DNA from 2 places in the Halalkalibacter krulwichiae genome. Region 2 is predicted to be linked to the other one. Evidence: a T-box and tRNA genes for the amino acid it is inferred to sense, from the RefSeq annotation. Region 2 holds a T-box; the other holds one or more tRNA genes.

Region 1 (8,114 bases), 2.2 Mb from region 2:
AAGTGCTACATCAATTGGGGCGTTGTTAGGTACTTCAACTACAACAGCTTATGTTGAATCTGCTTCTGGTGTTGCTGCTGGAGGTCGTACTGGTTTTACTTCTGTTGTTACATCAGTATTGTTCCTTGTTGCACTTTTCTTCTCGCCGTTATTAGCGGTTGTGACGGAACAAGTGACAGCACCTGCTTTAATTGTTGTTGGGATTTTGATGGCATCTTCTTTAGGGTTGATCGATTGGAAAAAATTTGAAGTGGCTGTTCCTGCGTTTGTGACTATTGTAACTATGCCGTTGACATCTAGTATTGCAACAGGGATCGCGATGGGGTTCATCTTATATCCGATAACGATGTTAGCTAAAGGAAGAGGGAAGGAAATTCATCCGATCATGTACGTGTTATTCTTTGTCTTCTTAGCCTACTTCGGTTTCTTATCTGAATAGGGATATGTTTGTAAAGCAACTTCTTTTTTAAGAAGTTGCTTTTTATTAGGCGAACGTTTCACCATTGATAAAAAGTGTAATAAAAAATAAAAAAATCTATTGACGCATATATAGATAGATGGTATATTTAATTTCGTTGTCGCGAACGAAGTCGAAATGACTAGAATGACCGCGAAAAAAAGTTGTTGACTTACTGACTTAAGTTTGTTAACATATAAAAGCCGCCAATGAGCGACGTCGAGTTCTTTGAAAACTGAACAAAAGCCAAGCGAAAGAGATACATGATATCTCGTCAATTTTAAGTGATTTCGCAAAATCACAATGAAGTATCGTTAGCGATACGATTTGAGCACAAATCAAACACTTTTATGGAGAGTTTGATCCTGGCTCAGGACGAACGCTGGCGGCGTGCCTAATACATGCAAGTCGAGCGGACTGATTAAGAGCTTGCTCTTATGACGTTAGCGGCGGACGGGTGAGTAACACGTGGGCAACCTGCCCTGTAGACTGGGATAACATCGAGAAATCGGTGCTAATACCGGATAACATCTGAGACCTCATGGTCTCAGAATAAAAGATGGCTCCGGCTATCACTACAGGATGGGCCCGCGGCGCATTAGCTAGTTGGTAAGGTAATGGCTTACCAAGGCGACGATGCGTAGCCGACCTGAGAGGGTGATCGGCCACACTGGGACTGAGACACGGCCCAGACTCCTACGGGAGGCAGCAGTAGGGAATCTTCCGCAATGGACGAAAGTCTGACGGAGCAACGCCGCGTGAGTGATGAAGGATTTCGGTTCGTAAAGCTCTGTTGTTAGGGAAGAACAAGTACCGTTCGAATAGGGCGGTACCTTGACGGTACCTAACCAGAAAGCCACGGCTAACTACGTGCCAGCAGCCGCGGTAATACGTAGGTGGCAAGCGTTGTCCGGAATTATTGGGCGTAAAGCGCGCGCAGGCGGTCTTTTAAGTCTGATGTGAAAGCCCACGGCTCAACCGTGGAGGGTCATTGGAAACTGGGAGACTTGAGTACAGAAGAGGAGAGTGGAATTCCACGTGTAGCGGTGAAATGCGTAGATATGTGGAGGAACACCAGTGGCGAAGGCGACTCTCTGGTCTGTAACTGACGCTGAGGCGCGAAAGCGTGGGGAGCAAACAGGATTAGATACCCTGGTAGTCCACGCCGTAAACGATGAGTGCTAGGTGTTAGGGGTTTCGATGCCCTTAGTGCCGAAGTTAACACATTAAGCACTCCGCCTGGGGAGTACGACCGCAAGGTTGAAACTCAAAGGAATTGACGGGGGCCCGCACAAGCAGTGGAGCATGTGGTTTAATTCGAAGCAACGCGAAGAACCTTACCAGGTCTTGACATCCTTATGCCCTCCCTAGAGATAGGGATTTCCCTTCGGGGACATAAGTGACAGGTGGTGCATGGTTGTCGTCAGCTCGTGTCGTGAGATGTTGGGTTAAGTCCCGCAACGAGCGCAACCCTTGATCTTAGTTGCCAGCATTTAGTTGGGCACTCTAAGGTGACTGCCGGTGACAAACCGGAGGAAGGTGGGGATGACGTCAAATCATCATGCCCCTTATGACCTGGGCTACACACGTGCTACAATGGATGGTACAAAGAGCAGCAAAACCGCGAGGTCGAGCCAATCTCATAAAGCCATTCTCAGTTCGGATTGTAGGCTGCAACTCGCCTACATGAAGCCGGAATTGCTAGTAATCGCGGATCAGCATGCCGCGGTGAATACGTTCCCGGGCCTTGTACACACCGCCCGTCACACCACGAGAGTTTGTAACACCCGAAGTCGGTGGAGTAACCCTTTTGGGAGCTAGCCGCCTAAGGTGGGACAGATGATTGGGGTGAAGTCGTAACAAGGTAGCCGTATCGGAAGGTGCGGCTGGATCACCTCCTTTCTATGGAGTAATACTCTAGTCGACGAACAACTTCGGTTGTTTGATGCTTTGGTCTTTTGTTCAGTTTTGAGAGGGCTCAAAACTCTCTATTAAGTTAGTTAACTCGATAAAAAAGTCGTATGGGCCTATAGCTCAGCTGGTTAGAGCGCACGCCTGATAAGCGTGAGGTCGGTGGTTCGAGTCCACTTAGGCCCACCATTATAAGAATTTAATTAAACGTTTGTTTTATATGGACGTTTTTATTTGGGGCCTTAGCTCAGCTGGGAGAGCGCCTGCCTTGCACGCAGGAGGTCAGCGGTTCGATCCCGCTAGGCTCCACCAAAATATACTTTAGTGTTTACTGATGAGAATTGTATTCTAATTAGTAAACTGGTTCTTTGAAAACTAGATAATGCAAATAGAAACAATGTTAGTTTTATCGGTATCTTATTTATAAGAGAAGATCAAACGAGCATGTCAAGAATTCAAGTGATTTTTGAAAAATCACATCCGAAATACCTTTTTAATTTGGTTAAGTTATGAAGGGCGCACGGTGGATGCCTTGGCACTAGGAGCCTAAGAAGGACGCGACGAACGGCGAAACGCCTCGGGGAGCTGTAAGTAAGCTTTGATCCGAGGATATCCGAATGGGGGAACCCACCATCCGTAATGGGATGGTACCCATACCTGAATACATAGGGTATGAGGAGGCAGACCTGGGGAACTGAAACATCTAAGTACCCAGAGGAAGAGAAAGCAAATGCGATTTCCTAAGTAGCGGCGAGCGAAACGGAAACAGCCCAAACCAAGAGGCTTGCCTCTTGGGGTTGTAGGACGTCTCATACGGAGTTACAAAAGACGAGCATAGGTGAAGCGATCTGGAAAGATCCGCAGTATAAGGTAACAGCCCTGTAGCCGAAATGCCCGTCTCTCCGAGACGTATCCTGAGTACGGCGGGACACGTGAAACCCCGTCGGAATCCGGGAGGACCATCTCCCAAGGCTAAATACTCCCTAGTGACCGATAGTGAACCAGTACCGTGAGGGAAAGGTGAAAAGCACCCCGGAAGGGGAGTGAAAGAGATCCTGAAACCGTGTGCCTACAACTAGTTGGAGCCCATTTACGGGTGACAGCGTGCCTTTTGTAGAATGAACCGGCGAGTTACGATCCCGTGCAAGGTTAAGCTGAATAGGCGGAGCCGCAGCGAAAGCGAGTCTGAATAGGGCGCAGTGGGTAATGAATACATTACCCTAGTACGTGGTCGTAGACCCGAAACCGTGTGATCTACCCATGTCCAGGGTGAAGTTCAGGTAACACTGAATGGAGGCCCGAACCCACGCACGTTGAAAAGTGCGGGGATGAGGTGTGGGTAGGGGTGAAATGCCAATCGAACTCGGAAATAGCTGGTTCTCCCCGAAATAGCTTTAGGGCTAGCCTCGAGGGAAGAGTATTGGAGGTAGAGCACTGATTGGACTAGGGGTCCCCACAGGATTACCGAATTCAGTCAAACTCCGAATGCCAAATACTTATCCTCGGGAGTCAGACTGCGAGTGCTAAGATCCGTAGTCAAGAGGGAAACAGCCCAGACCATCAGCTAAGGTCCCAAAGTATACGTTAAGTGGAAAAGGATGTGGAGTTGCCCAGACAACCAGGATGTTGGCTTAGAAGCAGCCACCATTTAAAGAGTGCGTAATAGCTCACTGGTCGAGTGACTCTGCGCCGAAAATGTACCGGGGCTAAACGTATCACCGAAGCTATGGATTGACACCTTCTGGTGTCAGTGGTAGGGGAGCGTTCTAAGTGCAGCGAAGTCAGACCGAGAGGACTGGTGGAGCGCTTAGAAGTGAGAATGCCGGTATGAGTAGCGAGTGAGGGGTGAGAATCCCCTCCGTCGAAAGCCCAAGGTTTCCTGAGGAAGGCTCGTCCGCTCAGGGTCAGTCGGGACCTAAGCCGAGGCCGAAAGGCGTAGGCGATGGACAACAGGTTGAAATTCCTGTACCACCTCCTCACCGTTTGAGCAATGGGGGGACGCAGAAAGGTAGGGTAAGCGCGCTGATGGATATGCGCGTCCAAGCAGTTAGGCTGGAAAGTAGGCAAATCCGCTTTCCATAAAGGCTGAGCTGTGATGGCGAGGGAAATATTAGTACCGAAGTTCCTGATCCTACACTGCCTAGAAAAGCCTCTAGCGAGGTGAGAGGTGCCCGTACCGCAAACCGACACAGGTAGGCGAGAAGAGAATTCTAAGACGCTCGGGAGAACTCTCGTTAAGGAACTCGGCAAAATGACCCCGTAACTTCGGGAGAAGGGGTGCTCTATTAGGGTGCAAGCCCGAGAGAGCCGCAGTGAAAAGATCCAAGCGACTGTTTAGCAAAAACACAGGTCTCTGCGAAGCCGCAAGGCGAAGTATAGGGGCTGACACCTGCCCGGTGCTGGAAGGTTAAGAGGAGGGGTTATCGTTCGCGAGAAGCTCTGAATTGAAGCCCCAGTAAACGGCGGCCGTAACTATAACGGTCCTAAGGTAGCGAAATTCCTTGTCGGGTAAGTTCCGACCCGCACGAATGGTGTAACGATTTGGATACTGTCTCAACGAGAGACCCGGTGAAATTATAGTACCTGTGAAGATGCAGGTTACCCGCGACAGGACGGAAAGACCCCATGGAGCTTTACTGTAGCTTGATATTGGATGTTGGTACAGTTTGTACAGGATAGGTAGGAGCCTTGGAAGCGTGAGCGCCAGCTTACGTGGAGGCGTCGGTGGGATACTACCCTGACTGTGCTGACATTCTAACCTCGAGCCGTGATCCGGTTCAGGGACAGTGTCAGGTGGGCAGTTTGACTGGGGCGGTCGCCTCCTAAACAGTAACGGAGGCGCCCAAAGGTTCCCTCAGAATGGTTGGAAATCATTCGTAGAGTGCAAAGGCAAAAGGGAGCTTGACTGCGAGACCTACAAGTCGAGCAGGGACGAAAGTCGGGCTTAGTGATCCGGTGGTTCCGCATGGAAGGGCCATCGCTCAACGGATAAAAGCTACCCTGGGGATAACAGGCTTATCTCCCCCAAGAGTCCACATCGACGGGGAGGTTTGGCACCTCGATGTCGGCTCATCGCATCCTGGGGCTGAAGTAGGTCCCAAGGGTTGGGCTGTTCGCCCATTAAAGCGGTACGCGAGCTGGGTTCAGAACGTCGTGAGACAGTTCGGTCCCTATCCGTCGCGGGCGTAGGAAATTTGAGAGGAGCTGTCCTTAGTACGAGAGGACCGGGATGGACACACCGCTGGTGTACCAGTTGTTCCGCCAGGAGCATAGCTGGGTAGCTACGTGTGGACGGGATAAGTGCTGAAAGCATCTAAGCATGAAGCCCCCCTCAAGATGAGATTTCCCATGGAGTTAATCCAGTAAGACCCCTTAGAGATGATGAGGTTGATAGGTCTGGTGTGGAAGCGTGGCGACACGTGGAGCTGACAGATACTAATCGGTCGAGGACTTATCCAATATATATTCTTGAGTTTCTATTACGCATTATCTAGTTTTGAGAGAACCATTTCTCAAATGTGAACGAAGATACTCTGAGGAGAATCCGATGTTCAATAAATAGTCTGGTGGCGATAGCGAAGAGGTCACACCCGTTCCCATGCCGAACACGGTCGTTAAGCTCTTCTGCGCCGATGGTAGTTGGGGGCTTCCCCCTGTGAGAGTAGGACGTTGCCAGGCTGATAAAGTACAATCCAATGGATTGTGCTTTTTTTTGTATATAGAAAAAAGCGTTATTTTAGAAGTCCTATTTTATCACTCCTCTTTAAAATAAAATCCCCTTGATGGCTTTTGCCAGCTATGACATACCTCATAAAGGAGAAAGAGAAAAATAACAAATCTCTTAATATTTAAGAGAGAGTTTTTTACTTCAAATTGAATGTATGAATTTCTAAAATTTGGTGAATCTAACGTTACAGAATAGAAGGGGTAGGTGTAATAGAATGCCTTCAATTATTTCCGTTAGTACGTTTAACCCCCCACATACACTAGATCAAGAGACGACAACTGAATTTGCAAGAGAACTCTTTAATGAAGACTTTCAAGATATTGAACGATTATTAAAGGTGTTTCAAAATGGTCAAATTGAAGAGCGACATTTTGCTGTACCAATTGAATGGTTTGAACAAGATCATAGTTTGAAGGAAAAAAATGATTTGTATATTAAGTTAGCGACTTCCTTTAGCACTGAAGCAATTAAGAAATGTTTAATAAATGACCACTTTTTAAAGAAATCAATCGATATAAAAAATATTGATGCTATTGTACTCGTTTCAAGTTCTGGGATGTCTACTCCAAGCTTAGATGCACGCATTATGAATAATTTACCTTTTACTTCTCACACAAAAAGGATTCCTTTGTGGGGACTTGGGTGTGCGGGAGGAGCTGCAGGGATTAGTCGTGCGTATGAGTATTGTAGAGCGTACCCTGAAGAGAATGTGTTAGTCGTTTGCGTTGAGTTGTGTAGTTTAACGTTTCAGAGAAATGATCGCTCAAAAAGTAACCTCGTCGGAACTTCTTTGTTTGCCGATGGAATAGCTTGTGCGGTCATTGCTGGAGACGGTTCTTCTCTTATAAGTCATTTAAAGACACCTATTAGGCCGACGATTGTTGCCACACAGTCAACGCTTATGCCTAATTCTGAAGATGTTATGGGCTGGGATGTTAAGGACAGTGGTTTACATGTAGTGTTTTCTAGAGACATTCCGACAATTATAAAGGAATGGCTTGAACCCAATGTAACTGGTTTTCTCAATAAGCAAGATATCAGTATAGAGCAACTGTCAGCATTTATTGCCCATCCAGGTGGGAAGAAAGTGTTGGAGGCATATAAGGATACTTTGCAAATCAGTGAAAGATTATTAAAGCAGTCAAAAGAAATTCTAAGAAAGCATGGAAACATGTCATCACCCACGGTCTTATATGTTCTTGAGAAAATCATGCTCGAACAACATAATGATGGAGACTATGGGTTAATGGCTGCTTTAGGACCAGGGTTTTGTTCGGAGCTTGTTCTAGTAACTTGGAAGGGGGTACATTAACGTGCTTGCTGTTTACTTCTTTATTGGACTTGTGGTTATACAACGAATAATTGAAATGATTATTGCGAATCGAAATGCAAAATGGGTAAAGAGTCAGGGAGGGTATGAAGCTGGGAAAGACCATTATAAATATATCGTTCTTCTTCACTCTTTGTTCTTCATTTCTTTATTAATAGAAATATCGATAACTAACAAAGGGTTTGTATTATGGTCTATTATTCCTTTAATTGCCTTTTTACTTGCACAAGTAGGACGAGTATGGGCTCTTTCTTCTTTGGGGCGCTTTTGGAATACAAGGATCATGATTTTACCTGGTGCAAAGGTTGTGGCAAAAGGTCCATATAAATATTTACGGCATCCTAATTATGCCGTTGTAGTGACGGAATTAGCTTGTTTACCTTTAATTTTTCAAGCCTATTGGACAGCGCTAATTTTTACGCTTTTAAACGCATTTATCCTTTCTGTAAGAATCCGAGTTGAGGAAAAAGCGCTTGATGAAGCAACAAATTATACGAAAGCCTTTAAAAATCACCGGAGGTTTATTCCGAAATATGAAGAGTAATCATTTAGAGGGTAGCTCGATGTCTTATGACTGATGAAGCTCCCTCTTTCTTAAATGTGAATAACATGTTACTCTTACTAAAATAATGTTGGAGGTATCAGTTTTGGCAAAAAAACGAAAAGAGCGGTTTGAAGTAGGGGAGAAA
Region 2 (12,177 bases):
TCAAGAGTGATTGGTTCAATATAAACACGATCAGCCATTGTTGTATCCGTCATGATCGTTGCTGGGTTTGAGTTAATTAATATAACTTCATAACCTTCTTCTTTAAGTGCTTGACAAGCTTGTGTTCCAGCATAATCAAATTCTGCAGCTTGACCAATTACGATTGGTCCAGAGCCAATTACTAAAATTTTATTTATATCATTACGTTTTCCCATGTTTGAATGTCTCCCCTCGTTTAGGCGTGTACAGTTGCTTTTTTTTCAGTTTCCATCATTGTGACGAATGAATCAAATAAGTCATTCGCATCATGTGGACCTGGTGATGCTTCAGGGTGATACTGTACACTAAATGCTGGATACTCTACATGCCTTACTCCTTCTACCGTGCCATCATTGACTGCAACATGTGTCAATTCAAGGCTTGTCGTAGCTAATGATTCTAGGTCAACTGTATAGCCGTGGTTCTGAGCAGTAATCGCAATTTTTCCTGTTCCAAGTTCACGAACTGGATGATTAGAGCCTCGATGACCAAATTGTAATTTGCTTGTTGTTGCCCCACACGCTAATGAAAGCAATTGATGTCCTAAACAGATTCCGAAAATTGGTACTTTTCCGAGTAAGTTTTTAATCGTTTCAATTGCTCCTGGTACATCAACCGGGTCTCCCGGTCCATTACTTAACATAATTCCATCCGGATTTAAACGAAGGATCTCGTCTGCATTCGTATTATATGGCACAACTACTACATCACATTGTCTAGTGATTAATTCTTGCAAGATGCCGTGCTTCATTCCAAAATCAACAAGTACTACTCTATTTCCGCGACCAGGTGCATGATACGGATCTTTTGTAGATACACGATGCACTTGATCGTTAGCAAAAGTTGCTTGTTTCAATTCTTGAACCACAGCTTCAGTATCAACCTCAAGTGAACAAATTCGCCCACGCAATGTTCCGTAGTTTCGGATAAGGCGAGTTAATTTACGCGTGTCAATTCCAGATAAACCAGGGATTCCTTTTGCTTGCAACAGAGTATCAAGAGATTCTTCCTCGCGCCAATGACTTGGCTCTGCTTCATATTCTTTTACGATGAGTCCATTGATTGCTGGTGTAATTGACTCAAAATCATCACGATTGATTCCGTAATTCCCTATGAGAGGGTATGTCAATGTAACGATTTGATCACAATAGGACGGATCTGATAAAATTTCCTGATAACCTGTCATTCCTGTATTGAAAACAACTTCCCCGCTCATCACCTTGTCTGCTCCAAATCCTTCTCCAACAAAAACCGTTCCATCTTCTAAAATTAGTTGACGCTTCATGCTGTCACCTTTCCTTTCTCCCATACAAGTTTTCCTTCTACAAAAGTATACTGTGGCCACCCTTGACACACCCAACCATCAAACGGTGTATTCTTACCTTTTGAGTGGAACGCTTCTTTGTCAATAGCACGTTCTTCTTCTAAATCAATTACCGTAATATCAGCTAACGCCCCTTCTTCTATTACTCCCGAGGCTAACCCAAATGTTTTAGCTGGTTTTACAGTTAACCAATCTACTAACTGTTTCAATGTTGCTTTTTGTTTTTTTACTAAATGTGTGTATAACAATGGAAAAGCAGTCTCTAATCCAACAATACCAAGTGGAGCTCTTTCCATCCCTTGTGCTTTTTCTTCTTCCGAGTGAGGTGCATGATCGGTTGCAATGAAATCAATGGTTCCATCTAAGAGTCCTTCCCATAATGCCGCTTGATCTTCTTTTGCTCTTAGAGGTGGATTCATTTTAAAATTAGAATCTAGCCCTGGGATATCATCTTCACATAAGAGTAGATGATGTGGTGACACTTCTGCTGTAACACGAACTCCTGCTCTTTTCGCATCGCGAATTACACGTACCGATTCTTTCGTACTGACATGACAGACGTGATAGTGTGCCCCAGCTGCTTCGGCAAGCAAGACGTCTCGAGCTATATGCACGGACTCACAAACCGAAGGGATACCAGGTAAATTATGCTCTTTAGAGAACTTGCCTTCATGAACACATCCACCGTGAATAAGTGTATTTTCCTCACAATGAGCCACAACCGCCATATTAACTTCTGCTGCTTTTTTCATCGCTTGAAGCATCATATCAGCTGATTGAACACCGACTCCATCGTCCGTAAAAGCAAACGCACCCGCTTCTTTTAAAGCCTCAAAATCCGTTAATTCTTGCCCTAACTGTCTAGTTGTGATAGAGGCATAAGGAAGTACACGAACATGTCCAGTCGTCTTTATTCTATCTTGTAGCCATTCCATTTGTTCTTTTGAATCCGGCACCGGCCTTGTATTCGGCATTGATGCGATCGTTGTGAATCCTCCGGCAGCTGCAGCTTTCGTTCCTGTTTCAATTGTTTCCTTATACTCACCACCTGGTTCACGTAGATGAACATGGGCATCAATTAATCCAGCTGATACAAGCTTCCCTTGAACAGAGATCTTTTTTACCTCATGATGAGTTGGAACTTCAAAGCTAATTCTCCCATCCACAATGTAAACATCTCTTTCTATTAACGAACCGTCTTTATCTAAAATGTATCCACCTTCTAATTTAATCGTCATTCTCATTTCCCCCTTAGTTTGAAAGTGCTCTTTTCACAACTGCTCTTCGAACCGCAACACCATTTTTCATTTGTTTAAAGATTCTTGAACGTTCACAATCTACTAACTCACTAGCAAGCTCTACTCCTCTGTTGACAGGAGCAGGATGAAGAATGATTGCTTCCTTCTTCATTCTTTTTTCGCGCTCAATTGTTAAACCATATTGCTGATGATAGATTTCTTTTGACCATTCCATAGAACCTTCATGTCGTTCATGCTGAATTCTAAGGAGCATTACAACATCGGATTCATTCAATGCGTCATCCAACGGAATATGTTGATAAGCAGTATCGAAGCCTTTCATCCATTCTTTTGGACCAGCAATCTTCACTTTTGCTCCTAGTCTTGTTAATACTTCAGCATTTGAGCGAGCAACACGGCTATGACGCAGATCACCGACTATGACAACATTTAAGCCGGAAAAGCTTGAAAATTCTTGTTGAATCGTTAGTAAATCCAGTAAAGATTGAGTTGGATGATGTCCACTTCCATCACCAGCATTGATGATAGGTATACTCAATCGCTCTCTAATTTCTTGAAAGTAATCATTTTCCGGATGTCTGATTACAAGAGCGTTAGCCCCTATTGCCTCAAATGTTTTAACTGTATCTAATAACGATTCTCCTTTTTGTACACTCGAGCTTTCTTCTGAAAAAGAAAGCACGTGAAGACCTAACATTTTTTCTGCCACTTCAAAACTATACCGTGTTCTAGTACTTGGTTCGAAAAATAGATTTGCAATAAATAACTCTTTATTAGGACGCCATTGTACTCCTTGTGCAAATTGTGCAGCCTCTTCTAAGATCGTGGAGATTTCGACTGTTGACATTGTTTCAAGTGTGAGTAATTCACCCTTTATTGCTTGCTTTTCTGTCATTGTCATCATTCAAACCAGCCTCCTCTTTTATTATGTAAGATTGCTCAAGCACTCTTGATTGTTAAACCTATTAAAAAAACCTGAGAGTAAGAGACTCTCAGGGTATAAGAAGTGTAAGTTGCTGGGTTCTCAGCCTCTTTATTCTTATCCCTTAGAAGTCTCTCTGTACTTCATTTAAAGGGAATTATTTATCTGCTTGAAACATTGTTTTTGTACCATAACTTACTTCTTTTTCTGGTAATACTTGATGGAGAACAATCCCAATAATCGTCGCTAGTGCCATACCCGCAATTTGAACTGTATCTGTTACTTGAATGAAGGCACCACCAATACCAATTACTAAAATAACAGATGAAATAATTAAGTTTCGCTTAAGCCCAATATTTATTTCATTATCAATTAGCATTCGTAAACCAGATGAAGCAATGACCCCAAAAAGTAAGATTGAGACACCACCCATAACTGCTGTAGGAATTGTTGTAATGAGTGCGGCAAATTTCCCTACAAAAGCGAACAAGATTGCCATGACAGCAGCACCAGCTATTACAAAGACACTGAACACTCTAGTAATTGCCAAGACCCCAATGTTTTCTCCGTAAGTGGTGTTTGGAGGCCCACCAATGAATGATGCGATTATTGTCGCAGCTCCGTCACCTAAGATTGAACGATGTAAGCCTGGTTTCTCAATAAAATTCTTTCCAACAACTTTACTCAGTACCATTTGGTCACCAATGTGCTCAGCAATCGTTACAATTGCAATAGGTACCATTATATAAGCTATCTCAATCGAAAAGACCGGTGTATATGTGACAAATGGCACCATCAAGTCCGGTACTGCAAACCACTTTGCTTCATGTACTGCTGTAAAATCAACCAATCCGAAAAAGTACGCACTTAGATAACCACCGATAATTCCAAACATGATGGGAACTAGACTAAAGAATCCTTTAAAGAACATTGTTGCTAGTATCGTAATCGTTAATGTAATAAGGGCAACGATAAAATGAGTTGTGCTGTAAGATTCCGTCACAGGATCATTCATTGCCATATCAATGGCTACACCAGCTAACCCTAATCCAATTACGATAATGACTGGTCCTACTACAATTGGAGGTAGAATTTTCATAATCCAATTAACTCCACTTGTCTTAATTAGCAGAGCAACAAATCCGTAGACAAGTCCTGCTAAAAAACTTCCAAGCATCGCTCCTTCTGGTCCGCTCATCGTTTGAGCTGCGATGATCGGTGCAATGAAAGCGAATGATGATCCTAGATATGCAGGAACTTGCCCTCTTGTAATAAGTAAATATGCGATCGTTCCTAATCCGCTTGAAAGTAAGGCAACTGCCGGACTTAGACCTACTAAGTACGGCACAAGTATGGTTGCTCCAAACATTGCAAACAAATGTTGCAAGCTTAGAACAAGCCATTTGTCAAACCTTGGGATTTCATTTATTCCAACTTCTTTTCTCTGTGTTGTCATTGTTGTTCCTCCTAATACTATGAAAAAGACCTCTCCGCTTAAGGCAAAGAGGTCTACACTTCTCCCGCAAAAACAGGATTCGTGAGCCTCTTTGTAGCCTCACGGGACTACTTTAAAGAGGTATTTATTATTTTTGTTCAATAGTGACTTCGTCTATTGCGTCTACTTCGTTTAGCTTTGCGACGATCTTTTCACTTTTTGAAGTAGGCACGTTTTTACCAACATAATCTGGGCGAATTGGCAGCTCACGGTGTCCACGGTCAATTAAGACGGCAAGCTGAATTTGACCTGGTCTTCCTATATCAATGAGTGCATCTAGTCCTGCTCTTACTGTACGACCTGTATACAAAACATCATCTACTAAGATAACTTTTCGACCACTTATGTCCACAGGGATATCCGTACCCTGAATGATAGGCTCTTTATTGTCAGACTTCACTGTTAAATCATCACGGTACAAAGTAATGTCAATTTCTCCGACTGGAATTGATGCACCTTCGATTTGTTCAATTCTTTCTGCTAAACGTTTCGCAAGGTAAATTCCACGTGTCTTAATCCCGATTAGTACACAATCATCGATTCCTTTATTGTGTTCAATAATTTCGTGTGCAATTCGCGTAGTTGCTCTTCTAATTGCTTGTTCATCAAGAATCACTCTCGACATCTTTTCCACCTCCATAATTTGACTGGAAAACGAAAAACCTCTCTGTCCTTATAAAGACAGAGAGGATAAAAGACGTTAGTAAGTACAGACAGATTGCATCTGCTGCTTCCGTTCGTTTTCCTTCTCAGCCTCACGGGACTGTAGTTAAAGGACTATTAAGTTCTCATTTATTATGCATCAGTTACTTTGTTCTGTCAATCATTATTTTGTTCTTAGAACATGCAGCAAGTCGACCATGTCTTTGGGAAGGTCTGCTTCAAATGTCATTTCTTCTCCTGTTTTAGGGTGTGTAAACCCTAGTACCGCTGCATGAAGTGCTTGACCCTCTATATCAAAAGACTTTCTCTTTGGGCCATATTTAGGATCTCCTACTAAAGGATAACCGATATATTTCATATGAACTCTAATTTGATGTGTACGTCCTGTTTCTAATTCACATTGCACATAGGTGTAGTTGTCAAAACTCTCCAGTACAGTAAAATGAGTGACTGCATCACGACTATTTTCTTCTGTCACGGTCATGTTTTGTCGATCTTTTTTATCTCTGCCAATCGGAGCATCAATTGTGCCATGCTGATGAGGAATTACACCATGAACAACCGCCTTATAAATTCTACGTGTTGTTTTAGCTTTTAATTGTTCTACCAACGATTCATGTGCTTGGTCATTTTTTGCTACCATAATTAAGCCAGATGTATCCTTATCGATACGATGGACAATCCCTGGTCTAATGACTCCATTAATCCCAGATAAGTCGTTACAGTGATACATTAAGGCATTTACAAGTGTACCACTGTAATGCCCTGGAGCAGGGTGAACAACCATTCCTCGTGGTTTATTAACGACAGCCACATCACGATCCTCATAAACAATATCTATAGGGATATTTTCAGCTTCAATTTCTAATGCTTCCGGCTCCGGAATTTGAAGAGTGATTTGGTCACCTTCTTCAACTTTGTAATTACTTTTTACTCTTTTCCCATTGATCATAATTGCTTCATCTTTTACCCACTGTTGAATTTGTGTACGTGACCACTCATCATTCAATACAGTAAGCAATTTATCAATTCGTATTTGCTTCTGTTCTTTTGTAACTTTCCATTCGAAACGCTCCATTACTTTTGCTCCTTCTTCTGTTGACGTTCATCTTGAATCATTTTAATAAACAACAGGCCAACCCCAATACAAAGCGCTGCATCTGCGACATTAAAAATCGGGAAGTTATACCCAAATATGTATGTATCTACAAAATCTACAACCTCGCCACGGAATAGTCTGTCAATGAAATTACCTATAGCTCCACCGAGAATTAATCCTAAAGATATTCCAAATAAACGGCTGCTCTTAGCTTCTTTTTGCATGTAATAAACGATGCCAACGATCACTACAATTGTAACAATATAGAAAAACCACATCTGACCTTGTAAAATTCCAAAAGCTGCACCTTGGTTTCGGTGAGAAGTGAAATAAAGGAATCTTTCTATTAAGGTTATTCGTTCTCCAATGGCCATTTGAGTATCGACAATCCACTTTGTAATCTGATCAAATACAATCACGATTAGCGCAAGTAAATAATATTTCATTAGTATCCCCCAATTCGTCCACAACTTTCCATACGAATAGCATTATAGCATAAAAAGAGGGGGATAGCCCCCTACTTTCCATTCAAGTATTGGTCATAGTGTACATTTCTCTGAAAGACTACATCCTCATCACCTGTATATCCTTCAATCCCTGTAGATAAGAATCCTTCAATTTCCTCTACATACCCGATTAGTTCACCCGTTTCTTCAAGAGATGAATCTTCATATACCATTGGCAATTCATTAAATTCAGCAACCGATTGGTACGCATCTTCAGCATCAAATTCCGTTTCATCATCATCTCCGTCAAAATTATAACGTCTGAATCCTCCCAGGACTGTTTCCTCTGAAGGTCGATCATCTGTTATTGTATTATTGACTGCACTTACTATAGTACGCGCTGCTGGGTTAGCCTCTAATCGTTCATAAGGAATTTGTTGGCCTGTTACTTCACAAATACCAAACGTTTCATTACTAAATTTATCAAGTGCATGCTCAATTTCCTCATGTTCTCTTTCAAGTTTCTCAAGCAATGCAAAATCCTTCTCTCGCTCATATAAATCTGTAGCTACATCTGCAGGGTGATTATCATATTGAGACAATTCACCAGTAGAAAAAGACAAGGTTCGGTTTTGTTCTTCTTGAAAATGATGATTAATTTGTTCTTCTACAGCTTTTTTACGTTGTTGTAAAGCTGCTTTAATTTTTGTATAGTCCTGCATTTCATCTCCCCCAATAAAGAAATGACGTCTGTGACGTTCCTTATTATTGTGACCATCAATAGGAGATATAGCCAACACAACATTTAACAACAGCAAACAGAGCACAAGAAAGGCTTTCACCTTTTTGTGCTCTACAGGAATATGTTATCTAGGCTTATTATTTAGAAATATTTGCATAATAGTTCGTAACGGTCTCTGCACAAGACGAACATAGCCCAGAATGCTCTTCATTCGAACCAACAGTTGTTGAAACAACCCAACAACGTTCACATGTTTCACCGTCAGCTTGCTCTACTACAATCGCTAAATCATCAAATCGAACAGCACTTTCTGGTGCTTCATTTACTTCACCCGCTAAGTGAACATCTGAAACGATAAATAACTTCTCAAGGGTTGGAATTTTCGTAAGCAATTGACGAACTTCTCCACTCGTGTAAAGCGTAATCGAAGCTGTTAAAGACTTACCAATTTTCTTTTCATTACGAGCTTGTTCAAGAGCTTTTAGAACATCATCCCTTACTTCCATAAAATGATTCCAAGTCGCCTTTAATTCTTCTACATCACCAAACACTTTTGCTTCAGGCATGTCTGTTAATTGTACACTCTCTTCTTTAACAGAAGGAATATGCTCCCACACTTCATCAGCTGTATGACTTAAAATCGGAGATACTAATTTAGTTAAGGCAACAAGCGCTTCATACATCACCGTTTGAATCGCTCGACGATTTGGGTGATCAGCATGTTCAATATAAAGCGTATCTTTCGCTAAATCCATATAGAAAGAGCTTAAATCAATTGTACAGAAATTATGAATGGTATGATAGACAGTCGAAAATTGATATTGATCATAAGCTTGCTTCACTTTTTCAATGACTTCATTTAATTTAACGTGCATGAAGAGATCTACACCACTAAGATCACTAACATAATCTTTTGCTGGATCAAAATCATGTAAATTCCCTAATAGAAAACGGAATGTATTACGTATCTTACGATAAGATTCAGACACTTGTTTTAAAATCTTATCTGACACTCGTACATCTGCTTGATAATCAACTGACGCTACCCATAAGCGTAATATGTCTGCCCCTAGTTGCTTCATTACATCATTCGGTACAACGACATTTCCAATTGACTTACTCATTTTACGCCCTTCACCATCAAGCGCAAATCCATGACTTAATACACCTTTATAAGGAGCTTTTCCAGTAATCGCCACACTTGTGGAAAGGGAAGAGTTAAACCAACCACGATATTGGTCAGAACCTTCTAAATATAAGTCAGCCGGGCGCTGAAGATCATCACGTTCCTCAAGAACAGCTTGATGAGAAGAACCAGAATCAAACCAAACATCCATAATGTCCATTTCACGTGTAAATCTGCCATTTGGGCTATGTTCAGAAGTAAATCCTTCAGGTAAAAGCTGCTCCGTATCCCATTCAAACCAAACATTTGAACCGTGTTCACGGAATAATGAAGACACATGATCAATCGTTTCATCTGTAATAATAGGCTCTCCATTCTCACCATAGAATACCGGAATTGGTACTCCCCAAGCACGTTGACGTGAAATACACCAATCTCCACGATCTCGAACCATATTAAATAAACGCGTTTCTCCCCATTTTGGAAGCCATTCAACTTCCTCTATTGCTTTAAGCAATTCATCACGGAAGTTTTCAATTGAAGCAAACCATTGAGCTGTCGCACGATAAATAACAGGCTTTTTCGTACGCCAATCGTGCGCATATGAGTGAGTAATAAATGTTAACTTCATTAATGCGCCAACTTCCTCTAACTTTTCCGTAATTGGCTTGTTCGCAGCATCGTAGAATAATCCTTCAAACCCAGGGGCCTCAGCAGTCATATGTCCTTTATCATCAACTGGACATAGTACGTCTAGTCCATATTTTTGACCAACGATAAAATCTTCTTCACCGTGCCCAGGAGCTGTATGTACACATCCAGTACCAGCGTCTAGTGTTACATGCTCTCCACACATAACTAAGGATTCACGATCATAAATAGGATGTTTTGCTTTTACATATTCTAATTCTGTCCCTTTGATCGTTTTCAGTACTTCTAGATTTTCCCATTCAAATTCTTTCACAAGTTGTTCTAATAAACCTGCAGCAACAACATATTTCTTATTATTAACAGCAACCACGTTATAATCCAAATCAGGATGAACAGCAATTCCTAAGTTTGCCGGAATAGTCCAAGGGGTAGTTGTCCAAATAATAATATTCTCATCGCCATTAAGAACGCCTTTACCGTCACTTACTTGAAAGGCAACATAAATAGAAGGAGATCGCTTATCTTTATATTCGATCTCAGCCTCTGCAAGGGCAGACTCTGAAGAAGGAGACCAATATACTGGCTTTTTGCCTTTATAAATAAAGCCTTTCTTTGCCATTTCTCCAAACACTTTAATTTGTTGTGCTTCATAAGCTTTATCTAAAGTTACATAAGGATTCCACCAATCTCCACGAACTCCTAATCGCATAAACTGTTCACGTTGTCGATCAATCTGCTTACGAGCGTATTCCTCACATAACTTACGGAACTCGGCTACACTCATAGATTTACGGTTAACCTTCCCGCTTTTCGTTAATGCCGTTTCAATTGGTAATCCATGTGTATCCCAACCTGGAACATAAGGTGCATTAAATCCGCTCATAGACTTATAACGGACAATGATGTCTTTCAAAATTTTATTTAATGCGTGTCCCATGTGAATATCACCATTCGCATAAGGAGGCCCATCATGCAAAACAAATAACGGACGGTCAGCAGTTCGCTCCTGCACCTTTTGGTAAATATCCATCTCGCTCCATTTAGTTTGTCTTTCTGGTTCACGATTTGGCAGATTCCCTCTCATTGGGAATTCTGTTTTTGGCATTAGTAATGTTTCTTTATAATCCATTCAACTTTCCTCCATTTTGGATATACTTTTAAAACACAAAAAAACTCCTCTCCCAAAAGGGACGAGAAGTTAACCCGTGGTACCACCCTGTTGAAAAGGAATTACCCCTTTCCACTCTTGATTCGTAACGTGAATAACTCGTTGCAGCCTACTATCATTTCAGTGCAAGACTTAAGGGTGATTTTCTAGTGTGAACATGTCCAGGCTTTCACCATCCCTGAATCGCTAAGCACATTTTATACACTGTACTCGTCCCTATCATCGTCTTTTTTAACATATTTTAATGAGTATCATTATAAGATAGCCATTTAAGAAGTGCAAGTTAATTCCAGAAAAAAGTCATAAATCTCTGTTAACGCTCTTCATACACTTCTTCTTCTTCGATTACTTCATTCCAATCATCCGTTTGCAACATTTCAAGCTGTGCTTCAATTAACATTTTAAAACGCATTTTATAAACGGAAGCCTGCTTCTTCAATTCCTCCATCTCAATCATCACTTTCCTTGATTTAGAAAGTGCATCGTTAATTATACGATCCGCATTTTTTTCTGCTTCTTTCACAATTAACTGGGCTTCTTTTTGCGCATTTGTTCTTACTTCTTCCGCCGCTTCTTGAGCGACGAGAATGGATTTATTCAACGTCTCTTCAATATTCTTAAAATGGGCAAGCTTATCATCTAGATCCGTAACTTGCTCAAATAATTCTTTCTTTTCTCTAAGTACTGCTTCGTAATCTTTAATGACTTGATCTAAAAACTCATTTACTTCATCTTCATCATAACCACGAAATCCTCTTGTAAACTCCTTATTGTGAATATCTAAAGGGGTTAAAGGCATGCAAGCCACCTCCACGTTGTAATTTCAAAAATGCTATCTTTAAAATCAGGTTGTCGTATCAATTCGACAGAAAAAACAAAAAACCTGCATCTTTTTTAATTTAATTATCTTTTTTTCCCGAAACGTAACCGGAATTTATCTTTTTTTGTCATCCCTTCTATAGCCATGATTTTAGCACGGCCGTATTTACGAACAGATATGTAGTCTCCTTGTCTTATGATGAAGTCAGGTCGATCAACGATTTTCCAGTTAACTTTCACTAAACCTCTTTCAATTAATGGAGATACTTTTGTCCTTGAAAGGTTGTACATCTGTGCAACAATTACATCTACTCTCATGGAGGAAACTGTCGCAGTCGCTTCTTCCCAGTCATCTTTAGGCTTAATGTGCTCAGATAATGAAATTCGATTCAACCGAACAGTAGCTTTTCCAATTGTTTGAATG

The links. The T-box of region 2 lies ahead of ileS (isoleucine--tRNA ligase). A T-box ahead of a tRNA ligase gene usually reads a tRNA of that ligase, here a tRNA-Ile.
Region 1: it has a tRNA-Ile gene. The T-box ahead of ileS (isoleucine--tRNA ligase) is inferred to sense a tRNA for this amino acid. The anticodon was not compared.

The regions. Positions count from the first base shown of each region.
Region 1 is NZ_CP020814.1:331,383-339,496, forward strand. Features, by position in the region: gene BkAM31D_RS01710 (NCS2 family permease) at 1-439, shown strand, start outside; rRNA gene BkAM31D_RS01715 (16S ribosomal RNA) at 805-2,359, shown strand; tRNA gene BkAM31D_RS01720 (tRNA-Ile) at 2,481-2,557, shown strand; tRNA gene BkAM31D_RS01725 (tRNA-Ala) at 2,605-2,680, shown strand; rRNA gene BkAM31D_RS01730 (23S ribosomal RNA) at 2,869-5,827, shown strand; rRNA gene rrf (5S ribosomal RNA) at 5,931-6,046, shown strand; gene BkAM31D_RS01740 (type III polyketide synthase) at 6,310-7,407, shown strand; gene BkAM31D_RS01745 (isoprenylcysteine carboxyl methyltransferase family protein) at 7,409-7,969, shown strand; gene BkAM31D_RS01750 (NETI motif-containing protein) at 8,055-8,114, shown strand, end outside.
Region 2 is NZ_CP020814.1:2,744,299-2,756,475, forward strand. Features, by position in the region: gene carB (carbamoyl-phosphate synthase large subunit) at 1-215, opposite strand, end outside; gene BkAM31D_RS13835 (carbamoyl phosphate synthase small subunit) at 236-1,324, opposite strand; gene pyrC (dihydroorotase) at 1,321-2,601, opposite strand; gene BkAM31D_RS13845 (aspartate carbamoyltransferase catalytic subunit) at 2,615-3,526, opposite strand; gene BkAM31D_RS13850 (solute carrier family 23 protein) at 3,702-5,000, opposite strand; gene pyrR (bifunctional pyr operon transcriptional regulator/uracil phosphoribosyltransferase PyrR) at 5,128-5,664, opposite strand; gene BkAM31D_RS13860 (RluA family pseudouridine synthase) at 5,866-6,780, opposite strand; gene lspA (signal peptidase II) at 6,780-7,247, opposite strand; gene BkAM31D_RS13870 (TraR/DksA C4-type zinc finger protein) at 7,319-7,969, opposite strand; gene ileS (isoleucine--tRNA ligase) at 8,127-10,895, opposite strand; T-box leader at 10,950-11,166, opposite strand; gene BkAM31D_RS13880 (DivIVA domain-containing protein) at 11,248-11,733, opposite strand; gene BkAM31D_RS13885 (YlmH family RNA-binding protein) at 11,838-12,177, opposite strand, start outside.